3 regions of the Saccharopolyspora sp. NPDC003752 genome follow, and region 2 is predicted to be linked to each of the others. Evidence: riboswitches for the same ligand, from Rfam matches in the RefSeq annotation. Region 2 holds a riboswitch; each other region holds the start of a gene.
The links. Region 2 has a riboswitch for thiamine pyrophosphate ahead of thiO (glycine oxidase ThiO). Riboswitches for the same ligand answer to the same signal wherever they lie in the genome.
Positions count from the first base shown of each region.

Region 1 (6,731 bases), on a different contig from region 2:
TGCATCAACATGAGCATGGAGAACGCCAAGTGGGTCTTCGACCTGCTGAAGAAGGGCGACGTCGTGCAGATCACCAATTCCGGCGGGCCGAACCTGCGTTCCTGGGACGGTTTCGGGGACTGGCAGATCCCGTGGGACCAGTGGGTGCAGGGCAACAGGTGAGTTGGGCGTGAGCGGTTGTTCCCGGCGGCACCGGGAACAACCGCTCACCCCGAGCGACCGGGCAATGAAGAAAGGCCCCGTTCCAGCGGAACGGGGCCTTTCTTTGGGGTGAGTGACGGGAATCGAACCCGCGACACCTGGGACCACAACCCAGTGCTCTACCGACTGAGCTACACCCACCTCGGCCGCTCGGACCGGCCCTTTCGGACCCTTCCGGAGCAACGCTCACATAGTAGCGTGCGCTGTCACCGGGTTTTCCACCGGCTCCGGTTATCCCGGTGCGCGCTGGTCAGCGGCCGTTCTCCGGGGTCTCGCGGGCCTTGCCGGCGCCATCGCCGTTGAGCAGTTCGGCGGCCACCGCCTGGGCCTGTTCGCTGGTCGGCCCCGGCTGCGGGACGAACGCCGTCCGCCGGTAGTAGGCGAGCTCGCGGATGGACTCCCGGATGTCGGCCAGCGCGCGGTGCGCGAGGCCCTTCTCCGGCTGCGCGTAGTAGATCCGCGGGTACCAGCGGCGGCACAGCTCCTTGATGGACGACACGTCCACCATCCGGTAGTGCAGGTGGGCGTCCAGCCGCGGCATGTCGCGCGAGATGAAGCCGCGGTCGGTGGCGATCGAGTTGCCGGCCAGCGGCGCGGAACGGTCGACCGGCACGTACTGGCGGATGTACTCCAGCACCCGCTGTTCGGCTTCTTCGAGGGTCACCTCGGAGCGGCGCACCTCTTCGGTGAGCCCGGAGCGGTCGTGCATGTCGCGCACCACGTCGGGCATCCCGGCGAGCGCCTCGTCGTCGGCGTGGATGACGATGTCCACGCCTTCGCCGAGGATGTTGAGGTCGGCATCGGTGACCAGGGCGGCGATCTCGATCAGCGCGTCCTTGCCGAGATCGAGACCGGTCATTTCGCAGTCGATCCACACTAGACGGTCATTCACCCGAGGCAGCCTAACCCGCCACGGGACGTGATCGTGCAGCCGTGCCGGTCATGCCTCCAGGCGGGCGAGCAGCTCGCGCGGCACGACCTTGCCGGTGGCGTTGCGCGGCAGCTCGTCGAGGAACACCACATCGCGGGGCATGGCGAACTTCGACAGCCTGCCGCGAAGCCGGTCGCGCAGCTGCTCGGCGTCCAGGTCGCCGTCGGCGCGGAGCGCCACGAACGCCGCGAGCCGCTGCCCGAACTCGGCGTCGTCGACGCCGATGACGGCGGCCTCGGACACCTCCGGCATCCCGGCGATGGCGTCCTCGGTCTCCTTGGGGTAGACGTTCTCGCCGCCGGAGATGATCATGTCGTCTTCGCGGCCGACGACGAACAACCGCCCGGCGGCGTCGATGCGCCCGAGGTCGCCGGTGGACATCAGTCCGTCTCGGATCTCCCGGCTGCTGCCGTTGGTGTAGCCCTCGAAGAGCATGTCGTTGCCCGCGAAGATCCGCCCGGTCGCGCCGCGGCGCACCGGTGTCCCGTCCTCGCCGAGGATGCGCACGATCGTGCCTCGCGGCGGTCGGCCCGCGGTGCCAGGCGCGGCGCGCAGGTCGTGCGGTGTCGCGATGCTCACCCACGACACCTCAGTGGAGCCGTAGAGGTTGTAGAGCACCGGCCCGAAGGCGCGCTGGAACCTGGTGGCCAGGTCGGCGGGCAGCGCCGAACCGCTGCTCGCCACGATGCGCAGCGCATCGTGGCCGTACTTGGTGCGGATCCGTTCGGGGAGTTCGAGGATGCGCTGCAGCATCACCGGCACCGCGAACATCGACGTGCACTGGTGGCGCTCTACGGCGCTGAGCGCGTGCTCGGGATCGAACTTGCGGTGCAGCACCAGTGTCGCGCCGAGTACCGAGCCGAGCTGGAACGCGGCGATTCCCCAGGTGTGGAACAGCGGCGCGCTGACGAGCACTCGTTCGCCGCTGTGCAGCGGCACCCGGGACAGGATCGACGCCGCGGGGGCCAGCGCCGCCGGATCGGGGCGGCGGGCGCCCTTCGGGGTTCCGGTGGTGCCGGAGGTCAGCACGATCATCCGGGAGTGCCGGCCCGGCCGGGGCAGCTGCTTGGCCGGCGCGGTGGTGATCAGGTGCTCAAGGGTGTCGTGGCGGGTGGTGCCCTCGGTCCACGCCAGCACGGCATCGAGGTCCTCGGGCAGGTTCGGCAGGTGGCTGCGGAACTCGGCGTCCAGGACGAGCAGGCCGACCCGCTGCTCGGCGATCACGTCGACGAGCTGGCGGCTGCTCAGGCCGGTGTTGAGCAGCACCACGTCGACGCCGAGCTTGGCGGCGGCGACGATCGTTTCGACCGGACCGTGGTGGTTGCGGCACAGCACGCCGATCCGGGTGCCGCCGGGGACGCGGTCGCGCAGGCCGTTGGCCAACCGGGTGGTGCGCTGCGAGAGCTCGGCGTAGCTGAGCGCGCCGCGCTCGTCGATCACGGCCGGGCGGTCGGCGTGGCGCACCGAGCCGACGGCGAAGCCCAGCGGCGGCGTGATGCCCCAGCGCCGCCAGGCGAGGACGACCCGCAGCAGCTTGTCCGGCCGGAGTGGGCTGATCACCCCCTGCTTGGCCAGGACGAACGCCGTGTGCAGGCCGGACGTTCCGCGCCCGAGGAGCGCGGCTGATCGTTGCCAGAACGTGCTCACGCAGTCACCTCTCGGTCGCCAGGTTACCGGGAGTAGATAATGCCGTGAGCGGACTGCGCGGGGAAGGCCGAGATCACGAGAGCGGGAGCGGACCGTCGTCCGCCCCCGCCCTCGATGGGTGTTCACTCGAGCGTGGCGGCCTGCACGATCGCGTCGCGCAAGGCCGCCCGCAGCCTGCCGACCTCCAGCGGTGACAGCACTGCGGTCTCGCCCGGTGGGGCGATCAGCACGACGTTCTCCTGGTTGACGAACACCGCCATGTCCCGACGTCTGCCGGCGACATCGCGGCAGCTCACATGCCACTGCTTGGTGGGCTCCACGATCCCCAGCCTCCCTGTTGCAGTTCGCGCGCTCTGCCTCCAGCGCGCGGTATTGATCGAGGGACGCGGTTGGGTATGAACCGTGACGGCATATGCCAGCATCATTCGCGGGAGTGGCTCAGAACACATCTCCATCGGGTGGCCTGGAAACTCCGAGTGATCATTCACTCGGACGGCGGTTCCCGGAAAGGCAGAAGTCCGCAGCTCCGTTCGAAGCTGCGGACGTGAGTCGGTGGGCTGGGGCTCAGACCGGGCGGACCACCAGGCCGTTCGCCTCGGCGGTGAAGGTGACCGCCGCTTCTTCGAAGTCGGCGATCGGCAGCTCGTCGCGGACCAGCCGGTGCGGCGCGTCGAAGGCCTCCACCCGGATCTCGCCGGTGCTCAGCGTGCGCTCCGGGAAGTCCACGCCGCCGACCTTGACCTCCAGCTCGCTGCCCTGCACCGCGATGGTCAACCAACCGCCGGGCACCGTCAGCTGCTCGCCGTCGTAGGTCAGGGTGAGCCGGCTGGCGGCGGGGTCCTCGGAGCGGACGGCGACGTGCGAGATCGCGACGTCGCGGTGGCCCGAGTCGCCGGCCAGGGCGATCACGTCCCGCGTGACCTCCTCGGCCGGGCCGTCGCCCGGCTTCGGCGTGAGCACCGGGGCGCGCAGCTCGGCGGCCACCCGGTAGGGCTGCCACGAGCCGGCGCCGATCAGATTGACCACGGCGGTGACGTCGACGTCGGCCAGCAGCCGGGCGCTGCCCGGAGCCGGCGTCACCTCGACGGCGTCGACGTCGCGCCGGTTCAGCAGCTCGCGCAGCGCCTTCGCGCGCTGCCTGCTGTTGCGGTCGAATCCGCGGGTGATCGCCACCGTCCCCGAGCCGGCGGCCGCCACGGCGGCTTCGGTCAGGTCCGCCAGCGGGGCCCAGATCCGGGCGGGATCCTCCGGCCGGGGTTGCCGGCGGGAACGGGCGAAGCTCGGGGCATCGGTCGTGGTTTCCATCATCAACCACTTTAGTCCGCGATGAAGGGTCCCCTTGCCTACCGGTGGGTGCCTTCACGGTGTGAATTCGATCGCTGTGCCGATTCCGCTCGGGTCGCGTGGGCCGATCGGAGCAGGCGGGCGGCTGCGATCGGAGTGGTCCGGCCGCCGAACGGTCTTGTCGCGCGGCGCACCTGGGGCAATGCTGGGGCGATCATCTAGGGGGGGCGGGATGACCGAGGTGCACTTCCCCGAACTCGGGCGCAGGCAGGCCGGTCGCGATCCGGCGCGCGGCGTGCTGGTGTGCTGGCTGGTCGCGGACGGCAGCCGGGTGCGGGTGGGCGACCGGTTGGCGGAGATCAGGGTGGGCGGCGATCGCTGCGGCCGGACGGTCGGCTGGGTTTCCGCGCTGGCCACCGGCACGCTGTGGCACCAGGTGCGGCCCGGCGAGGTGCTCACCGCCGGCGTGGTGGTGGGCCTGATCGACTGAGAGCCGTCCGGGAGGCTGCGGCAGGGCGGCTCTTGCGCTTGGCACCGCTTCGCGGAACTGGTTCGGAAACAGCGAGGCGGGCGTGGTCGCGGGCCGGGCCCGGTTGTTAGGTTGGTGGCAGTGACGCGGGGTGCCCGGCTGCCGGGCTGAGAACAGACCCGTTGAACCTGACCTAGCTCGTACTAGCGGAGGGACGTCATGGTTCCCAATGTGCTGACCATCGCCGGCACCGACCCCAGTGGCGGAGCAGGCGTGCAGGCCGACCTGAAGACCTTCTCGGCGCACGGCGCCTACGGCATGTCCGTGATCACCGCGCTGGTCGCGCAGACGACCACCGGGGTTTCCGAGGTCCACGAGGTGCCGCCGGAGTTCATCACCGCGCAGCTGGTCACGCTGCTCGACGACGTGCGGGTGGACGCGGTCAAGATCGGCATGCTGGCCAATGCCGAGGTGATCCGCGCGGTGGTCGAGGTGCTCGACCGCTACGCGCCGCCGCACGTCGTGCTGGACCCGGTGATGGTCGCCAAGAGCGGGGACCGGCTGCTCGCCCCGGAAGCGGTCGGCGCGCTGCGCGAGGAGCTGCTGCCGCGGGTGGACCTGATCACCCCGAACCTGCCGGAGGCCGCGGACCTGCTGGGCGAGCCGGAGCTCACCGACCCCGCCGACATGCCCGCGCAGGCCGAGCGGCTGGCCGGGCTGGGGGCGAAGCAGGTGCTGCTCAAGGGCGGCCACCTCGACGGCGGGACCAGCGTGGACCTGCTGTACGGCGACGGGATCGCCGAGTTCCTCTCCAGCGAGCGGGTCGCGACCACTAACGACCACGGCACCGGCTGCACGCTGTCGGCCGCGATCGCCGCGCTGCGACCGCAGCGCGGCGACTGGCTCGAAGCGGTGCGCGAGGCCAAGGAGTACCTGACGGAGGCCCTGCGAGCCTCCGACCGGCTCGACGTGGGCCACGGCCACGGCCCAGTCCACCACTTCCACCACTGGTGGTGACCTTTCGGGGTTTCCAAGCTCGTTCTGCGTGGCGGTGCGGGTAGCGGAACCTCAGACGCCGTCTGGACTGTGGGATCCCCGACTTACGTATGTCCAATACGCGGCATCGGGGCTGTCCTCGCCAAGAACCCCTTCGGGGTGGGCACAGTCTGAGAACCCGCGGCGGTGCAAGTTGCGAGCGTGGGCTAAGCGGCTTCGCCGCTTCAAGAACAAGAGCCAAAACCGATTTCCCAAACACCTGTAGAGCCCTGTGCGCAAGGGCTTCCACACGCTACGAGAGGTTCTGATGAGCACGTTGCCCGCTCCGCCCGCCGACGGTTTCTGCGCCAAGGCTTGGGCGCACACCGCCGATCTTCAGCAGGCGATCGTCGAGCACCCGTTCAACGCCGCGCTGACCGACGGCACCCTGGACCGCGACCGCTTCGCGTTCTACATCGTGCAGGACGCGCGCTACCTGGTCGGTTTCGCGCAGGCGCTGGCCGCCGCTGCGACGCGCGCCGACAACGCCGAGGACGCCGCGTTCCTCGCCGGCGCCTCGCAGGGCGCGCTGGTCGAGGAGCGCCGGTTGCACGCCGGGTACGTCGCCGAGTTCGGCCTGTCCGACGCCGAGATCGCCGGGATCGGCACGTCCCCGTCCTGCCTTGCCTACACCTCGTTCCTGCGCGCGAACGCGCTGACCGAGCCGTATCCGGTGCTGTTGGCGGCGATCCTGCCGTGCTTCTGGGTGTACCAGCACGTCGGCACCACGATCCTGGAGGCCACCGGAGGCGCCGAGGGCCACCCGTACCGGGCGTGGATCCAGACCTACGCCGACGACGAGTTCGCCGCGGCCGTGCTGACGGCCCGCGACCTCACCGACCGGGTCGCCGAGGCCGCTGACGACGAGACCCGGCAGCGGATGCTCGAAGCGTTCACCCGGGCCACCGAGTACGAGTGGCTGTTCTGGAACAGCGCCTGGATCAGGGAGGAATGGCCCACCGCGCGCTTCCTCGGATGAGGATTTCCCGGCTCGTCCGCGCAGCGGCGCAAGTTGCGCGGGCGGGCCCGGCGGCGGGCGAAACCCGTTGCGAGGTAGGAAGAATCCGCGCCGACTCGATGTGACCGGGCGCACATGTTGCACCGCTAACGTATCGTGCGGTGCAGCGATGCTCTCTGCGAGACGCCCGTCCGGGCGAGGAGCAA
Region 1 covers NZ_JBSGJZ010000001.1:583,826-590,556, reverse strand. The annotation lists gene ACWEV3_RS02830 (L,D-transpeptidase) at 1-162, shown strand, start outside; tRNA gene ACWEV3_RS02825 (tRNA-His) at 267-342, opposite strand; gene orn (oligoribonuclease) at 452-1,093, opposite strand; gene ACWEV3_RS02815 (AMP-binding protein) at 1,142-2,779, opposite strand; gene ACWEV3_RS02810 (hypothetical protein) at 2,902-3,099, opposite strand; gene ACWEV3_RS02805 (hypothetical protein) at 3,344-4,084, opposite strand; gene ACWEV3_RS02800 (hypothetical protein) at 4,296-4,553, shown strand; TPP riboswitch at 4,670-4,764, shown strand; gene thiD (bifunctional hydroxymethylpyrimidine kinase/phosphomethylpyrimidine kinase) at 4,752-5,549, shown strand; gene tenA (thiaminase II) at 5,836-6,546, shown strand.
Region 1: another riboswitch for thiamine pyrophosphate. It lies ahead of thiD (bifunctional hydroxymethylpyrimidine kinase/phosphomethylpyrimidine kinase); the one in region 2 lies ahead of thiO (glycine oxidase ThiO).

Region 2 (6,731 bases):
GTTCGTGCACACCTCCGGGGTCATCACGGATGCGGTGCGCGTCACCGAATCGCTGGAGAACCCCCGCACCTACGCCGATGTCATCGGCGGCAACGCCTACTACATCGGCAGTGGCTCCCGCTGCTCCGTCGGATTCTCGGTGCAGGGCGGATTCGTGACCGCCGGGCACTGCGGCAGCGTCGGCGACTCCACTTCGCAGCCCACCGGCCGGTTCGAGGGCTCGTCGTTCCCGGGCAACGACTACGCCTGGGTCCGGGTCGGCTCCGCCGACACCCCGCGCCCGCTGGTGAACCGGTACGACGGCAGCACCGTCGGCGTCGCGGGCTCCACCGAGTCCGCCGTGGGCGCGTCCATCTGCCGCTCCGGCTCCACCACTGGCTGGCACTGCGGTTCGGTGCAGGCCAAGAACCAGACCGTGCAGTACCCGCAGGGCACGGTGACCGGCCTGACCCGCACCAACGTCTGCGCCGAGCCCGGCGACTCGGGCGGCTCCTGGCTGTCCGGTAGCCAGGCCCAGGGCGTGACCTCCGGCGGTTCGGGCAACTGCAGCTCCGGCGGCACGACCTACTTCCAGCCGGTGAACGAGATCCTGCAGGCCTACGGCTTGACCCTGCTCACCCAGTAAGCGCCACCAGACCGGCCCCCGGCACCCGGCCGGGGGCCGCGTCGCGTCCGGGGAGGGCGATTTCGCGCGAAATCGTCACCTGCCAGGCGTGGCGAACGGCGACTTCGCGCGAAATCGCCCAGCCGTCGAGCGTTACGGCAGGCGGTCGCGGAGCTCGCGGGCCGCGGCGCGCGGGTCCTCGGCCTCCGTGATCGCGCGGACCACGACGACCCGCTCCGCGCCGGCCTTGAGGGCCTGGTCCAGGTTGTCCGGGCCGATGCCGCCGATCGCGAACCACGGCCGGCCGTGGCCGCGGTGCTCCGCGGCGTGCTCCACCAGCTCCAGCCCGGCCGCCGAGCGGCCCGGCTTGGTCGGCGTCGTCCACACCGGGCCGGTGCAGAAGTAGTCCACGCCGGGCTCGATCGCGGCGGCGTCCGCCTGCACCACGTCGTGCGTCGACCGGCCGATCGCGACGTGCTCGCCGACGATGCGCCGGGCGATCTCCACCGGCAGGTCGTCCTGCCCGAGGTGCAGGATGTCGGCCTCGGCGGCCATCGCGACATCGGCGCGGTCGTTGACCGCGAGCAGCGCGCCGTGCCGCAGGCACGCCTCGGCCAGCACCTCCAGCGCCGCCAGCTCGTGGCGGGCCTCCAGCGGGGCGCCGTTCGGGTTCTTGTCCCGCAGCTGGATGATGTCGACCCCGCCGGCCAAGGCGGCGTCCGCGAACTCCGCGAGATCACCGCGCTCGGCGCGCGCGTCGGTGCACAGGTACAGCCGCGCCTCGTCGAGGCGAGCGCGGATGCCGAAGCCGTCCAATCCAGGCATGCCCCACAGGGTAGCTCCCCGCGACGCGGTCGCCGGATCGCGTGAACGCGGGCACCGACGCGTTCCCACTCGGCGCCCGAAGTTTGTGAAAGTTGCTCGACCTCACCCCTGACGTGGCGATCCTCGCCGGGTACGGTGGTTGGCGGTGAGCACGGGAGCCCGGGTGCCGGGCTGAGAGGGGGCGTTGGCCCCGACCGTCGAACCTGATCCGGGTCATGCCGGCGCAGGGAGCGTGGAGTGTCTGAAGAACGGAACAAACGCGTCGTCGTCGTAGGCGGCGGCGTGATCGGCATGTCCGTGGCGTGGCGCGCAGCCGCCGCCGGGCATCATGTGCAACTCGTCGACGCCGAACCGGCGTCCGGGGCTTCGAACGTGGCCGGCGGAATGCTGGCGCCGCTCGCCGAGGCGTGGCCCGGCGAGGAGGAACTGCTGGAGCTGGGCGCGGCGTCGCTGCGGCTGTGGCCGGAGTTCGCCGACGAACTCGCCCGGGCCTCGGGCCTGCCGTCGGGGCTGCGCCGCGAGGGAACCCTGGTCGTCGGCGTCGACAGCGCGGACCGCGCGGAGCTCGACAACCTGGTCGAGTACCTCGCGCGGCTCGGCCGCGCCGTCACCCGCCTGACCGGTCGGGAGGTGCGGCGGCTCGAACCATCGCTGGGCCCGGCGGTGCGCGGCGGGCTCGAAGTGCCGGGCGATCTCGCGGTCGACAACCGCCTCGCGCTGGCCGCGTTGCGCGCGGCCGCGACCGCGGCGGGCGTCGAGTTCGTCGCGGCGAACGCGAAGCGCGTCCGGCCCGGCGCGGTGGAGCTCGAAGGTTCCACTGTGGACTGCGATGTCGCGGTGATCTCGGCGGGCGTGCATTCGGGCGCGCTGCATCCCGCGCTGCGGGACCGGATCCGGCCGGTGAAGGGCGAAATCCTCCGCCTGCGCGCGCGGAGCACGGCGCTGCCGCCGCCGAGCCGGACGATCCGCGGCCCGGTGCGCGGTCGGCAGACCTACCTGGTGCCGCGCGACGACGGCGGCCTGGTGCTCGGCGCCACCCAGTACGAGGTGGGGTTCGACACCGAGGTCACCGTGGGCGGGGTGCGGGACCTGATCGCCGACGCCGAGCGGCTGATGCCGGGCATCGCCGAATACCGGCTGGTCGAGGCCGCGGCCGGGCTGCGCCCGAGCACCGACGACAACCTGCCGGTGCTCGGCTGGCTGGAACCCGGTGTCCTGGCGGCCACCGGGCACCACCGCGGCGGCTTCCTGCTCGCCCCGGTGACGGTCGAGGCGGTGCTCGCGCTGCTGCGCGACGAGGAACCCGCCGTCGAGATCAAGGCCGCCGATCCGAGCCGATGGGGAGGACACCAGTGCACGTCGTGATCAACGGGGAGACCCGGCAGGTCGCCGCCGACGCAACGCTCGCGGCGGTGCTGCGGGAGTTCGGGGTGCCCGAGCGGGGCGTGGCCGTGGCGCTGGACGGCGCCGTGGTGCCGCGCGCCCTGTGGCCGGGGACCGCGCTGCGCCCCGATGCCGCGATCGAGGTCCTCACCGCAGTGCAGGGCGGCTGACGCCCCGCTGGCACGAATCCCCTTGCAAGGCAACAGAAGCACGCCGGATCCCGCGCTACCCGGATTCGGTGGACCCGTTGTTAGGAGAGTCATGGACGACCCGTTGGTGATCGCCGGCCGCGAGTTCGGTTCGCGGCTGATCACCGGGACCGGAGGGGCGACGAACCTCGCGGTCCTGGAGCGCGCGCTGATCGCGTCCGGAACCGAGCTGACGACCGTGGCGATGCGCCGGGCCGACGCCGGCGGCGGCACCGGGGTGCTCGACCTGCTGCGCAAGCTCGGCATCGAAGCGCTGCCGAACACGGCGGGCTGCCGGACCGCGGCGGAGGCCGTGCTGACCGCGCAGCTGGCGCGGGAGGCGCTGGAGACGAACTGGGTCAAGCTGGAGGTCGTCGCCGACGAGGACACCCTGCTGCCCGACCCGGTGGAGCTGCTCGACGCCGCGGAACAGCTGGTCGACCAGGGCTTCGTGGTGCTGGCCTACACCAACGACGACCCGGTGCTGGCGCTGAAGCTGGAGGAGACCGGCTGCGCCGCGGTGATGCCGCTCGGCTCGCCGATCGGCACCGGCCTGGGCATCCGGAACCCGCACAACATCGAGATGATCGTCTCCCGCGCGTCGGTGCCGATCGTGCTGGACGCGGGCATCGGCACGGCCTCGGACGCGGCGCTGGCGATGGAGCTCGGCTGCTCGGCGGTGCTGCTGGCCACGGCGGTCACCCGGGCCCAGGACCCGGAGCGGATGGCGGCCGCGATGCGGGCGGCGGTCGAGGGAGGCCGCCTCGCGGCCCTGGCGGGCCGGATCCCCAAGCGCTTCTGGGCGCAGGCATCCAGCCCCGGCCGTCCCCTGGAGTGAGCCGATCGCCCCGACGAGTCCTCAGTGGACCGTCGGGGCCGGGCGGTCCCTGCCCAGCCGACGGCCGGCCAGCGTCCAGCACACGCCCCAGAGCAGGAAGAACGGCGACCACAGCAGCAGGTCCCAGAGCGCCAGGTCGCGGGCCAGTGCGGCGTGCTCGGGCGGCGGCACGTCGATCCCGGTGAGCACCAACGCGTCCGAGACGAAGCCGATGCCCAGCGGCCCGATCGACCGGACGATCATGAGGATCCCGAGCGTCCAGGCGATCGTCAGCAGCAGCCGGCGCGGGAGGGGCGCGCGCCAGGGCCGGGTGGTGGCGAGCGCGACGATGACGCCGACCACCGCGGCAGCGGCCAGCACCCAGTGGCTTGCCACGAACAACGGATCGCGGGCGAGCAACCGTTCGCGCAGGTCCGGCCGCAGCGGGTCCTTGTCGGCCAGCGCATTGGCCCCCAGCGCCTGCGCCAGCTTCATCGACCCGTAGGCCGCGGCGCAGGCCGCCGCCCCGTACGCGCCGGCACGCGTCCGGTCAGCCCACGACATGCTTCGTCGCCTTCGCGTAGGACTGGATCATCGCCACGAGCAGCCCGATCACGACGATCCCGAGGACCCCGTGGTGCCACTGCCAGCCCACCCCGATGCCGATGAAGCCGTCCACGACCATGATCGCCGCGCCGGCGCCGACGGCCAGCAGCATCCCGGCCAGCACCAGCAGCATCAACGACCTGGGCGCGCGACGCCCCAGCGGAGTCACCGTCGCGAGGGCCACGCACGCGCCCACGATCCCGGTCGCGCTGGCCAGCCACTGCGCACCGGCGGCATCCATGAAGTAGCCCTCTTGGACGGCCTCCGGCACGGTCGGCCCGCCCGGGAATCCGAGTCGGCCCTGCGACGCGAAAACGGCCTTCCCCGCGGCATAACCGAAGAGGAGCACCGCCACCGCTGAAGCAGGCCAGCGCCGCGGCACATCAGAATCAACCATGCGAGCGACGATAAGCACGTCCCGCTGCGAAGAACTCCCGCTGGGGCTGGAGATTCCTCCCCCGCAGGAGGGAGTCGCCGGCAGCGCGCCGGACTTCCGGCAACGCTGATGCCCGGCCCTGAGGAACGTTTCCGCGGCCTGTCCGGGAACTCGTTCTGTACGCCGCTTTCGCGCGAAACCGGCGTACGCCACGCGTGCAGATGGCGGTTTCGCGCGAAAGCGGCGTTCGCCATGCGTGCAGGTGGCGGTTTCGCGCGAAAGCGGCGTTCGCCATGCGTGCCGGTGACGGTTTCGCGCGAAAGCGCCGCACCATGCACCTGCCGAGCTTCGGTGCTCGCCGGAGTCAGCGGATGTGGAGGCGTTCGGGGCGGACGAAGCTGATCGTGTAGCTCTTCCACGGGTTGTCGTAACCGAAGGTCCGGTCGATCGCCTGGCGGGCGTGCAGGGCGTTCTCCACCAGCGAGCTCGCCAGCAGCTCCGTCGCCGGGGCGCTGCCCTCGGGCACGTCCGGGATCTTCGCGGTCGGCTTGCCGCCCAGCAGGTCGTCCACCGCGCGCAGCGCCGGCACCGCGATCGCCTGCTCGGACTCCGGCCGGAACGCGAGCGTCGCGACGTCCTGGCGCAACGCGTCGAGCGCGATCGCCGCCGCGCGCGTCGCCCGGTCGTCGTCGGTCTCCTCGCCGGTCCCGTCGAGCAGCGCGGGCATGCCCAGCAGGTCCTGGGTGCGCCGCAGCGCGAGCACGTTCGCGGCCTGCAATGCCGCGGGCAGATCAACGCCCTGCCCGGCCGCCCGCACGCTGCGCAGCAGCTCGGACACCGCCCACACCGTCGACCGCACCGCGCCGCGCACATCGGGCAGGATGCTGCTGGGCAGCACCAGGTAGCTGACGTAGCCGACGCTCAGCGCGATCGCCGCGCCGACCGCCGTGTTCGCCGCGAAGCTGATCCCCACGTTCACCAGCGGCCGGTCCAGCCGCATCGCCTGGTCGACGACGGTCACGACGATCAGGCAACCGAGCAGCGCCTGGTAGTCGGTGCGCAGCCGCGGCATGCTCAGCAGCATGCCGCCGATCACCAGCGGCACCAGCAAGAACGCCCCCGGCAGCAGGGTGATCAGCACGGCCAGCGCGGTCACGCCCAGCACCGCGCCGCCGGTGCGCTCCAGCGCGCCGGTCATGCTGTCGCGGGCCGCAGGCTGCAGCACCACGTAGAGCGCGAGCAGCAAGCTCGACGCCGAGGGGTCGCGCAGCAGCAGGACGATCACCATGCCGAAGGCGACGGCGAGGGTGCAGCGCAGCGCGTGCCGGAACAGCGACGAGCGGAACGAGAGGTGTGCGCGGATCGCGCCCAGCACGCGTTCGCGGCGCGCTCCGGGAGCCGGCGGCGGCAGCGGCGTCTCGACGCGCCGCACCACGGCACCGCGGATCCGGTCCAGCCCCTGGTTGAGGCCCTGCACCGCGTCCGGCAGGTCCTGCCGTCCGCCGCGCGCCACGACCGCCAGCGCCGGGTCGCGGCGGGCCGCCGCGGGCAGTCCGGTGCAGGCGCGGGAGCGCACCGCCCGGGCGAGCTCGGCGGCGACCTGGTCGGCCTCCGCGACGATCTGCTCCAGGCGCGCGGCTTCGGCCCGGTCGCTCTGCTGGGCCTGCACGAGCAGGGTCTCCCGAGCCGCGCGGAAGCGGGCCGCCCCGGCGAGCACCTGACCGAGCCAGGTGCTGGACCCGTCGGCTCGCCACGCGGCGGCGGCGGATTCGACGACGCCCGGCCCGGGTTCGAGCAGCGTGCGGGCGACCGCCACGCGGGTAGCCCTGGTCGGATCGCCGAGGCCGATGATCACCCGCAGCACCAGCGCGAACGCCGCGCCCGCGGCGCTCGCCGCCAGCAGCACCAGCACCGGCTGGTCGGAACCGATGC
Region 2 covers NZ_JBSGJZ010000026.1:84,150-90,880, forward strand. The annotation lists gene ACWEV3_RS28935 (S1 family peptidase) at 1-625, shown strand, start outside; gene thiE (thiamine phosphate synthase) at 758-1,429, opposite strand; TPP riboswitch at 1,571-1,676, shown strand; partial or broken gene thiO (glycine oxidase ThiO) at 1,664-2,794, shown strand; gene thiS (sulfur carrier protein ThiS) at 2,782-2,982, shown strand; gene thiG (thiazole synthase) at 3,074-3,838, shown strand; gene ACWEV3_RS28960 (DUF3995 domain-containing protein) at 3,860-4,381, opposite strand; gene ACWEV3_RS28965 (hypothetical protein) at 4,368-4,820, opposite strand; gene ACWEV3_RS28970 (FUSC family protein) at 5,164-6,731, opposite strand, start outside.

Region 3 (6,731 bases), on a different contig from region 2:
GGGCGCCGCGCCCGGTACTGAGCGACCAGCGCGGCCGGGTCGGCGTGCACCCGGGCCGCGACGTCGTGCACGTCATCGTCGGTCGAGGTGGTCGTTCTTCCTTGCGGCGCAAGGTAGAGATTGCCCTCCTCGGTGTTCGTGCCGACGATGAGCGCGACCTCGGCGCCGGCCCCGTCGGCCACTGCTTCGGCGGGCTGGCGGTCCAGCACCAGGCTGAACGCGCTGAGCCCGAGCAGCGGGTCGAACCGGGTGCTGGTCCGCAGGTCCAAACCGCCGAGCGGCGCATCGACGAACCGTTCGTCCGGCACCCGGGCGAAATCCGCGACGGTCGGCTCGATGCCCAGCACGTCCGCTGCGGCGCGCGTGACCCGAGCCGCCTGCTCCCTGGAGAACGCGCCCAGCCCGTTGCCGCTCTGCACGATGGCGCGGTGGAACAGGCCCTCCGCTTCCGGACTGGCGAGAACACCGCTCGTGATCGTCGCGCCGGCGGACTGGCCGAACAGCGTGACGTTGCCCGGATCGCCGCCGAATTCGGCGACGTTGTCCCGCACCCAGCGCAGCGCGGCCACCACGTCGAGCAGCCCGCGGTTGGCCGGCGCGCCGGGGAGGTCTAGGAACCCCGGGATGCCCAGCCGGTAGTTGAGGGCCACCAGCACCACGCCGTCGCGGGCGAAAGCCGTTCCGTCGTGCAGCGGCGAGCGGGTGGAGCCGGTGATGAACCCGCCGCCGTGCACGAAGACCATGACCGGGCTGCTCCGGGCGTCCGGCGGCGTCCACACGCTGACAGTCAGGTAGTCGTCGCCGCGAATCCAGCCGGGCCCGAAGTAGGGCGACATGTCGAGCGTCCCGAAGCCGTCCCGGCGCGGTTGGGGCGCGGTCGGCCCGGGCAACGTCGCGTCCCGGACGTGCTGCCACGGTTCGTGCGGCGCCGGCGCGGCGAACCGGGCCGCCCCGGTGGGCGGTGCGGCGTAGGGGATGCCGAGGAAGACGTGCGCGTTGCCGTCGGCGCGGCCGCGGACGGCGCCCCCGGTGGTGGTGACGATCGGGTCGGACACCCGTTTCTCCTGTTCTTCCGTCAGATTCGGGCGAACGGGGCCCATCCCCCGATGGCGAACCGGTCGCCCTCGCGGACGACCTCGGCACCGCCGTGACCGCCGAGGTGCGCGGGCAGCACCAGCGCGTTCGCGTCGGCGGCCCAGCCGAGCAGCCGCCGCCGCGTGGCCCTGGCCTGGGCCGGGTCCTCGCAGAAGCAGCTGTTGGTGTCGGGGTCGACGAACTGCAGGGCGGTGTGCAGCAGATCGCCGACGAACAGCGCGCGGTCACCGCCGGATTCGAGCGTGACCACCGACGAACCGGGGGTGTGCCCGGGCGCGAGGTCCAGCCGCAGGTTCGCGTCGATCCGGTAGCCGTCCTCCCACAGCACCGCGAGACCGGCCTCGTGCACCGGCGCGACGCTGTCCTCGAAGACGTTCTGGTTGCCGCGGCCCAGGTTCGGCCGATGGCCGTTCGCCGGGTTCCAGAACTCGAAGTCGGCCCGGGGCATGAGGTAGGTGGCGTTGGGGAACGTCGGCACCCAGCTGCGGCCGTCGAGGTAGGTGTTCCAGCCGACGTGGTCCACGTGCAGGTGCGTGTTGATCACCAGGTCCACGTCCTCCGGCCGCACCCCGGCCCTCGCGAGGTCGCCGAGGAAGTCGGTGTTCAGGTGGCTCCACACCGGCGAGTACGGCCGCTCCTTGTGGTTGCCGACGCCGGTGTCGACCAGGATCGTCCTGCCCTCGCTGCGCAGCAGCCACGTCTGGATGGCCGACATGCAATCGCCGGTGTGCGGGTCGAGGAAGTCCGGAGCGAGCCAGGGAGCGTTCCAGGCTCCTTCGGGACTCTCCGGGAAGAAGGTGTCCGGCGGCATCTCGACCGGACCGAAGTACTCCACGACCCGGGTGATCGTGACGTCGCCCAGCACGATTTCGCGCATGTTCCCTCCGGGGTGTTCGCTGGTGTTCCGTCCACCGTGCGACCCCGGTGCGCCGACCGGCCAGACCCGCGTTCGCCTACCCCCGGCAGGGTCAGGCTCACCGGCCGGGCGCGGCGGATACTGCGGGTATGGGTGTTCCTGGCTTGCTGGGCGAGTTCCTCCGGGCACGGCGTGCGCGCCTGCGCCCCGACGACGTCGGCCTGCCCGAGTTCCACGAGCGGCGACGCGTGGCGGGGTTGCGGCGGGAAGAACTGGCGCAGCTGGCCGGGGTGAGCGTGTCCTACTACACGCGCCTGGAGCAGGGCCAGTCGGTCAACGCCTCTGACGCGATCCTGGATGCCCTCGCCGGAGCCCTGCGGCTCGACGAGCACGAGCGCGAACACCTCCACCAGCTAGCCGCGCAACGTCCCCGTCCGCAGCGCCGCCCTCCGCTGGAACGGCTCGACCCCTTGACCCGCGACCTGCTGCGGTCGTTCGGGGCCGTGCCCGCGCTGGTCCTCGGCAGGCGGACCGACGTGCTGGCCTGGAACGCGCTCGGCCACGCGCTGCTGGCCGGGCACCTCGACCGAACCGCTCCGGAACGCCCGGCGGACCGGCCGAACCTGGCCCGGATGCTGTTCCTCGACCCGCACACCCGCGACCTCTACGCGGACTGGCAGCGCAAGGCGCGCGCCGCGGTCGGCAACCTCCGGCAGGTCGCGGGGCGGCATCCCGAAGACGCCCTGCTGGCCTCGCTCGTCGGCGAACTGTCCATGAAGAGCCCGGAATTCGCGGCGCTGTGGAGCGATCACCGGGTCAAGCCCTGCGAAGCGGACGAGTACGAGCTGCGCCATCCGCTGGTGGGCCCGCTCGCGGTCGCGCAGCAGATCCTCGTGCCGGCCCGCTCGCCGGAGCAGTCCGTGGTCGTGGTCACGACCGCGGACGGCTCCAGTGCGGAGAATGCGATCAAGCTGCTCGCGATGCGTGCGCGGGATTAGCGCGCGTCTCAGCTCTCCGCGCCGCGGCGGCGGAAGGCACCGATGATCGCGGCCGCGAGGGCTGCCACGACGAACGACGTGAGCGCGGCGCTCATCCACGCCGGGACGGTGAAGCCGAGCGCGTCCCGCAAACCGGTCCACAACTGGCTCCACCAGCCGAGTTCGCCCGGGTTGATCAGCTGGAACGCCGCGAAGCCCAGGAACCAGGCCAGCAGCATGCCCCAGCGGGACGGGGCCTGCGCGGACAGATCGTAGCTGCGACGGCGGCCGTGCAGGAAGTAGTCCACCGCCAGCACGCCGAACATCGGCACGAACACCGAGCCGATCAGCAGCAGGAAGTTCGAGAACTCGGCGATGTCCAGGGTCAGCGCGAGCAGCGTGATCAACGCCCCGATGATCACGCACAGCACCCGGCGGTCGGCGCTGGGCCGCAGGTTCTGGATGGAGACCGCGGTCGAGTAGGTGTTGGCGAAGGACTGGTCGACCTCGCGCAGCACCAGGACGCCGAAGAAGATCACCCCGAGCGGCACCGCGAGCATCGGGTCGAACACCTTGTCCGCATCACCGGCCACCATCGCCAGCCCGATCAGCCCCAGCAGGTAGCAGGCGATCTGGGTGACCGAGTAGCCCACCGTCGCGGCCGTGAACGCGCCGGACACCGACTTCGAGTGCCGCGAGTAGTCCGAGGCGACCGGGATCCAGGACACCGCGACCGCCAGCGCGGCGTCCGCGCCGGGCCAGAAGCCCTGCCAGGAACCGGTGCTCATGTCCGGCAGCGGCTGCCGCAGCAGCTGGACGAAGAAGTACACCATCGCGATCGCCACCGCGATGCTGACGTAGCGGCGCAGCAGGCGCAGCGCGCCGAGCGGGCGCAACGTGAGCACGGTGGTCAGCGCACCGGCCACCAGCACGTACAACCAGTGCGGGCCGCCGCCGAACAACGCCTCCGCGCCCTGCGCGATCACCAGGAGTTCGAAGGTTCCCCAGCCGATCAGCTGCAGGATGTTCAGCACCGTCGGCAGGTACGACAGCTTGGTGCCGAACAGGCCGCGCAGCAGCATCATCGCCGGGGCGCCGGTGCGTGCTCCCGGAACGGCCGCGAGGCCGACCATGATGCTGCCGATCACGGTGCCCACCACGCACGCGGTGACGGCGGCGGCGAACGACAGCTGCGGCACGCCGGCCGGCGCGAGCACGGCCAGCGCGCCGCTGAAGCCGAGCAGGCTCACCCCGAGGTTGCCCCAGAACGCGCCCTGGTCGAGCACGCCGAGCGTCTTCGGTGCCGGTTCGTCCAGGGTGTGCGGAACTTCGGCACGATCGACGTCAAGCGCCATCAACAGCTCCCTACGCCGGCATTATCCGGACAGGTTCTGCGGTCGGTGGCGCTGTGGTGCCACCCTCTCAGCCCGGTGCGCCCGAGCTCCCGCGTGGATTGAGTCGGCGACACCCTACCCCGATCAGGTGACCGATGCCAGCCGGGTCACCGACGGCGGTTGCCGAACAGGCCGCGGGTGATCTCCCGCCCCAGCGCGCTCGCCGCCGAGCGGAAGAACGACCGCACCGCGGGATTGTCCATCGCCTTCTCCAGGAATCCCGACGCTTCCGACCTCTCCGGCGCTCCAGGCTTTTCCGGCACGGCGGCGATCTTCTTCGCCAGGAGTTCGTAGGCGGATTCCCGATCGACGGTCTGCTCGTACTTCCCGTGCAGATCGGATGAAGCGGCGGCGGCTCGCACCGCGTCCTCGCCGATCGCGCCCATCAGCGAGCGGGGCGCGCGGAGCCGCGTCCACGCGACCGGCGTCGGCGCACCGGTCTCGGAGAGCACCGTCACGATCGCCTCGCCGATGCCCAGCGACGTCAGCGCCTCGTCGAGCTCGTAGTGCTCGGTCGTCGGGTAGGTCTTCACCGTGCGCGCCAGGGCCTTCTGGTCGTCCGGGGTGAACGCCCGGATGGCGTGCTGGACCCGGGCGCCCAGCTGGGAGAGCACCGCGTTGGGCAGGTCGGTGGGCAGCTGCGTGCAGAAGAACACGCCCACCGCCTTGGACCGGATCAGCTTGACGGTCTGCTCGATGCGCTCCAGGAACGCCTTGGACGCGTCGCTGAACAGCAAGTGGGCCTCGTCGAAGAAGAACACCAGCTTCGGCCGGTCCAGGTCGCCGGCCTCCGGCAGCTCCTCGAACAGCTCGGCCAGCAGCCACATCAGGAACGTCGAGAACAGCACCGGGTCGGCCTGCACGTCGTCGAGCTCCAGCAGGTTCACCACGCCCCTGCCGTCGACCTGGCGGAGCAGGTCGGCGACCGCCAGCTCCGGCTCGCCGAAGAACTCGTCCCCACCCCGGGCCTCCAAATTGGACAGTGCCCGCAGGATCACGCCCGCGCTGGCGGCCGAGACCCCGCCGATGCCCTTGAGCTCGGCCTTCCCCTCGTCGCTGGTCAGGTACTGGATCACCGAGCGCAGGTCCTTGATGTCCAGCAGCGCGAGCCCGCGCTCGTCGGCCCAGTGGAAGATCAGGCCCAGCGTCGACTCCTGCGTCGCGTTCAGGCCGAGCACCTTCGCCAGCAGCAGCGGCCCGAAGCCGGTCACGGTCGCGCGGATCGGCACGCCCCGGCCGCCGGTGCCCAGCGACAGGAACTGCACGGGGAACGCCGCGGGCCGCCAGTCGTCACCGACCTCGGCGGCGCGGGCCGCCACCTTGCCCCCGCCCTCCCCGGGAGCGGACAGGCCGGAGAGGTCGCCCTTGACGTCGGCCAGCAGCACCGGCACGCCCGCGTCGGACAGCTGTTCGGCCAGCAGCTGAAGCGTCTTCGTCTTGCCCGTGCCGGTCGCGCCCGCCACCAGGCCGTGCCGGTTCATCGTCGCCAGCGGGATCCGCACGGCGGCAGCGGCATCGACCGAGCCGTCGACGACCACCGCGCCGAGCTCCACCGCCGCGCCTTCGGTCGCGTAGCCCGAAGCGATCTCCTGTGCCGCGTTGCCCGCCACCGCGCCCTCCGATCCTCGCCGGTTCCCACCCGCTCGACGCTAAGCCGCCGGGGACCCGCCCGGGCGACGCGCCACCCGGACGAGCGATACCAGCAAGGGCCGGTATTGACCTCGACCTTGGTGTAACTCCTAGCCTCGGGAACATCGGAACACGACGAGGAAAGCGAGAACACCATGCCCGTCCAGCTCAACCACACCATCGTCGCCACGTCCGACAAGGTCGCCCACGCTCGGTTCGTGGCCGACCTGCTCGGCCTCCCGGACCCGGAACCGTTCGGCCCGTTCATGTGCGTCCAGACGAGCAACGACGTCACGCTGGACTACCTGGAGACCGCCGAGAAGATCGTCCCGCAGCACTACGCGTTCCTGGTCAGCGACGAGGAGTTCGACGAGATCTTCGGGCGGATCAAGGCGCAGGAGCTGCCGTACTGGGCCGACCCGGCGCACCAGGAGGCGGGTGAGATCAACACCCGGGACGGCGGCCGCGGCGTCTACTTCGACGACCCCGACGGCCACGTCCTGGAGATCCTCACCAAGCCCTACGGCAGCGGCCGGTAGCAGATTCCCCCTGGTCAAGCACGGAGAGCGCGTTGGGCCGCGGCAGCCGCCCGGCGCGCTCGCGCGCGTGCTCCGGGGGGATGGGATCTTCCGCCGAATCCGGTTAGAGTGTGGTCAGACCACCTGTCCGGACCGTGGCGTTCCCGTCGCCGGGCGGTCGAAGGCGGAGGAAAGGAGCCACCCGTGAGCGTGCCCGAACTCGATCGTCTCCGGCAACGGATCGGCGCGGAGGAGGCCCTCG
Region 3 covers NZ_JBSGJZ010000004.1:223,917-230,647, reverse strand. The annotation lists gene ACWEV3_RS07810 (carboxylesterase/lipase family protein) at 1-1,055, opposite strand, end outside; gene ACWEV3_RS07805 (MBL fold metallo-hydrolase) at 1,076-1,972, opposite strand; gene ACWEV3_RS07800 (helix-turn-helix transcriptional regulator) at 2,101-2,949, shown strand; gene ACWEV3_RS07795 (purine-cytosine permease family protein) at 2,958-4,283, opposite strand; TPP riboswitch at 4,274-4,386, opposite strand; gene ACWEV3_RS07790 (helicase HerA-like domain-containing protein) at 4,430-5,932, opposite strand; gene ACWEV3_RS07785 (VOC family protein) at 6,107-6,490, shown strand; gene larE (ATP-dependent sacrificial sulfur transferase LarE) at 6,674-6,731, shown strand, end outside.
Region 3: another riboswitch for thiamine pyrophosphate. It lies ahead of ACWEV3_RS07795 (purine-cytosine permease family protein); the one in region 2 lies ahead of thiO (glycine oxidase ThiO).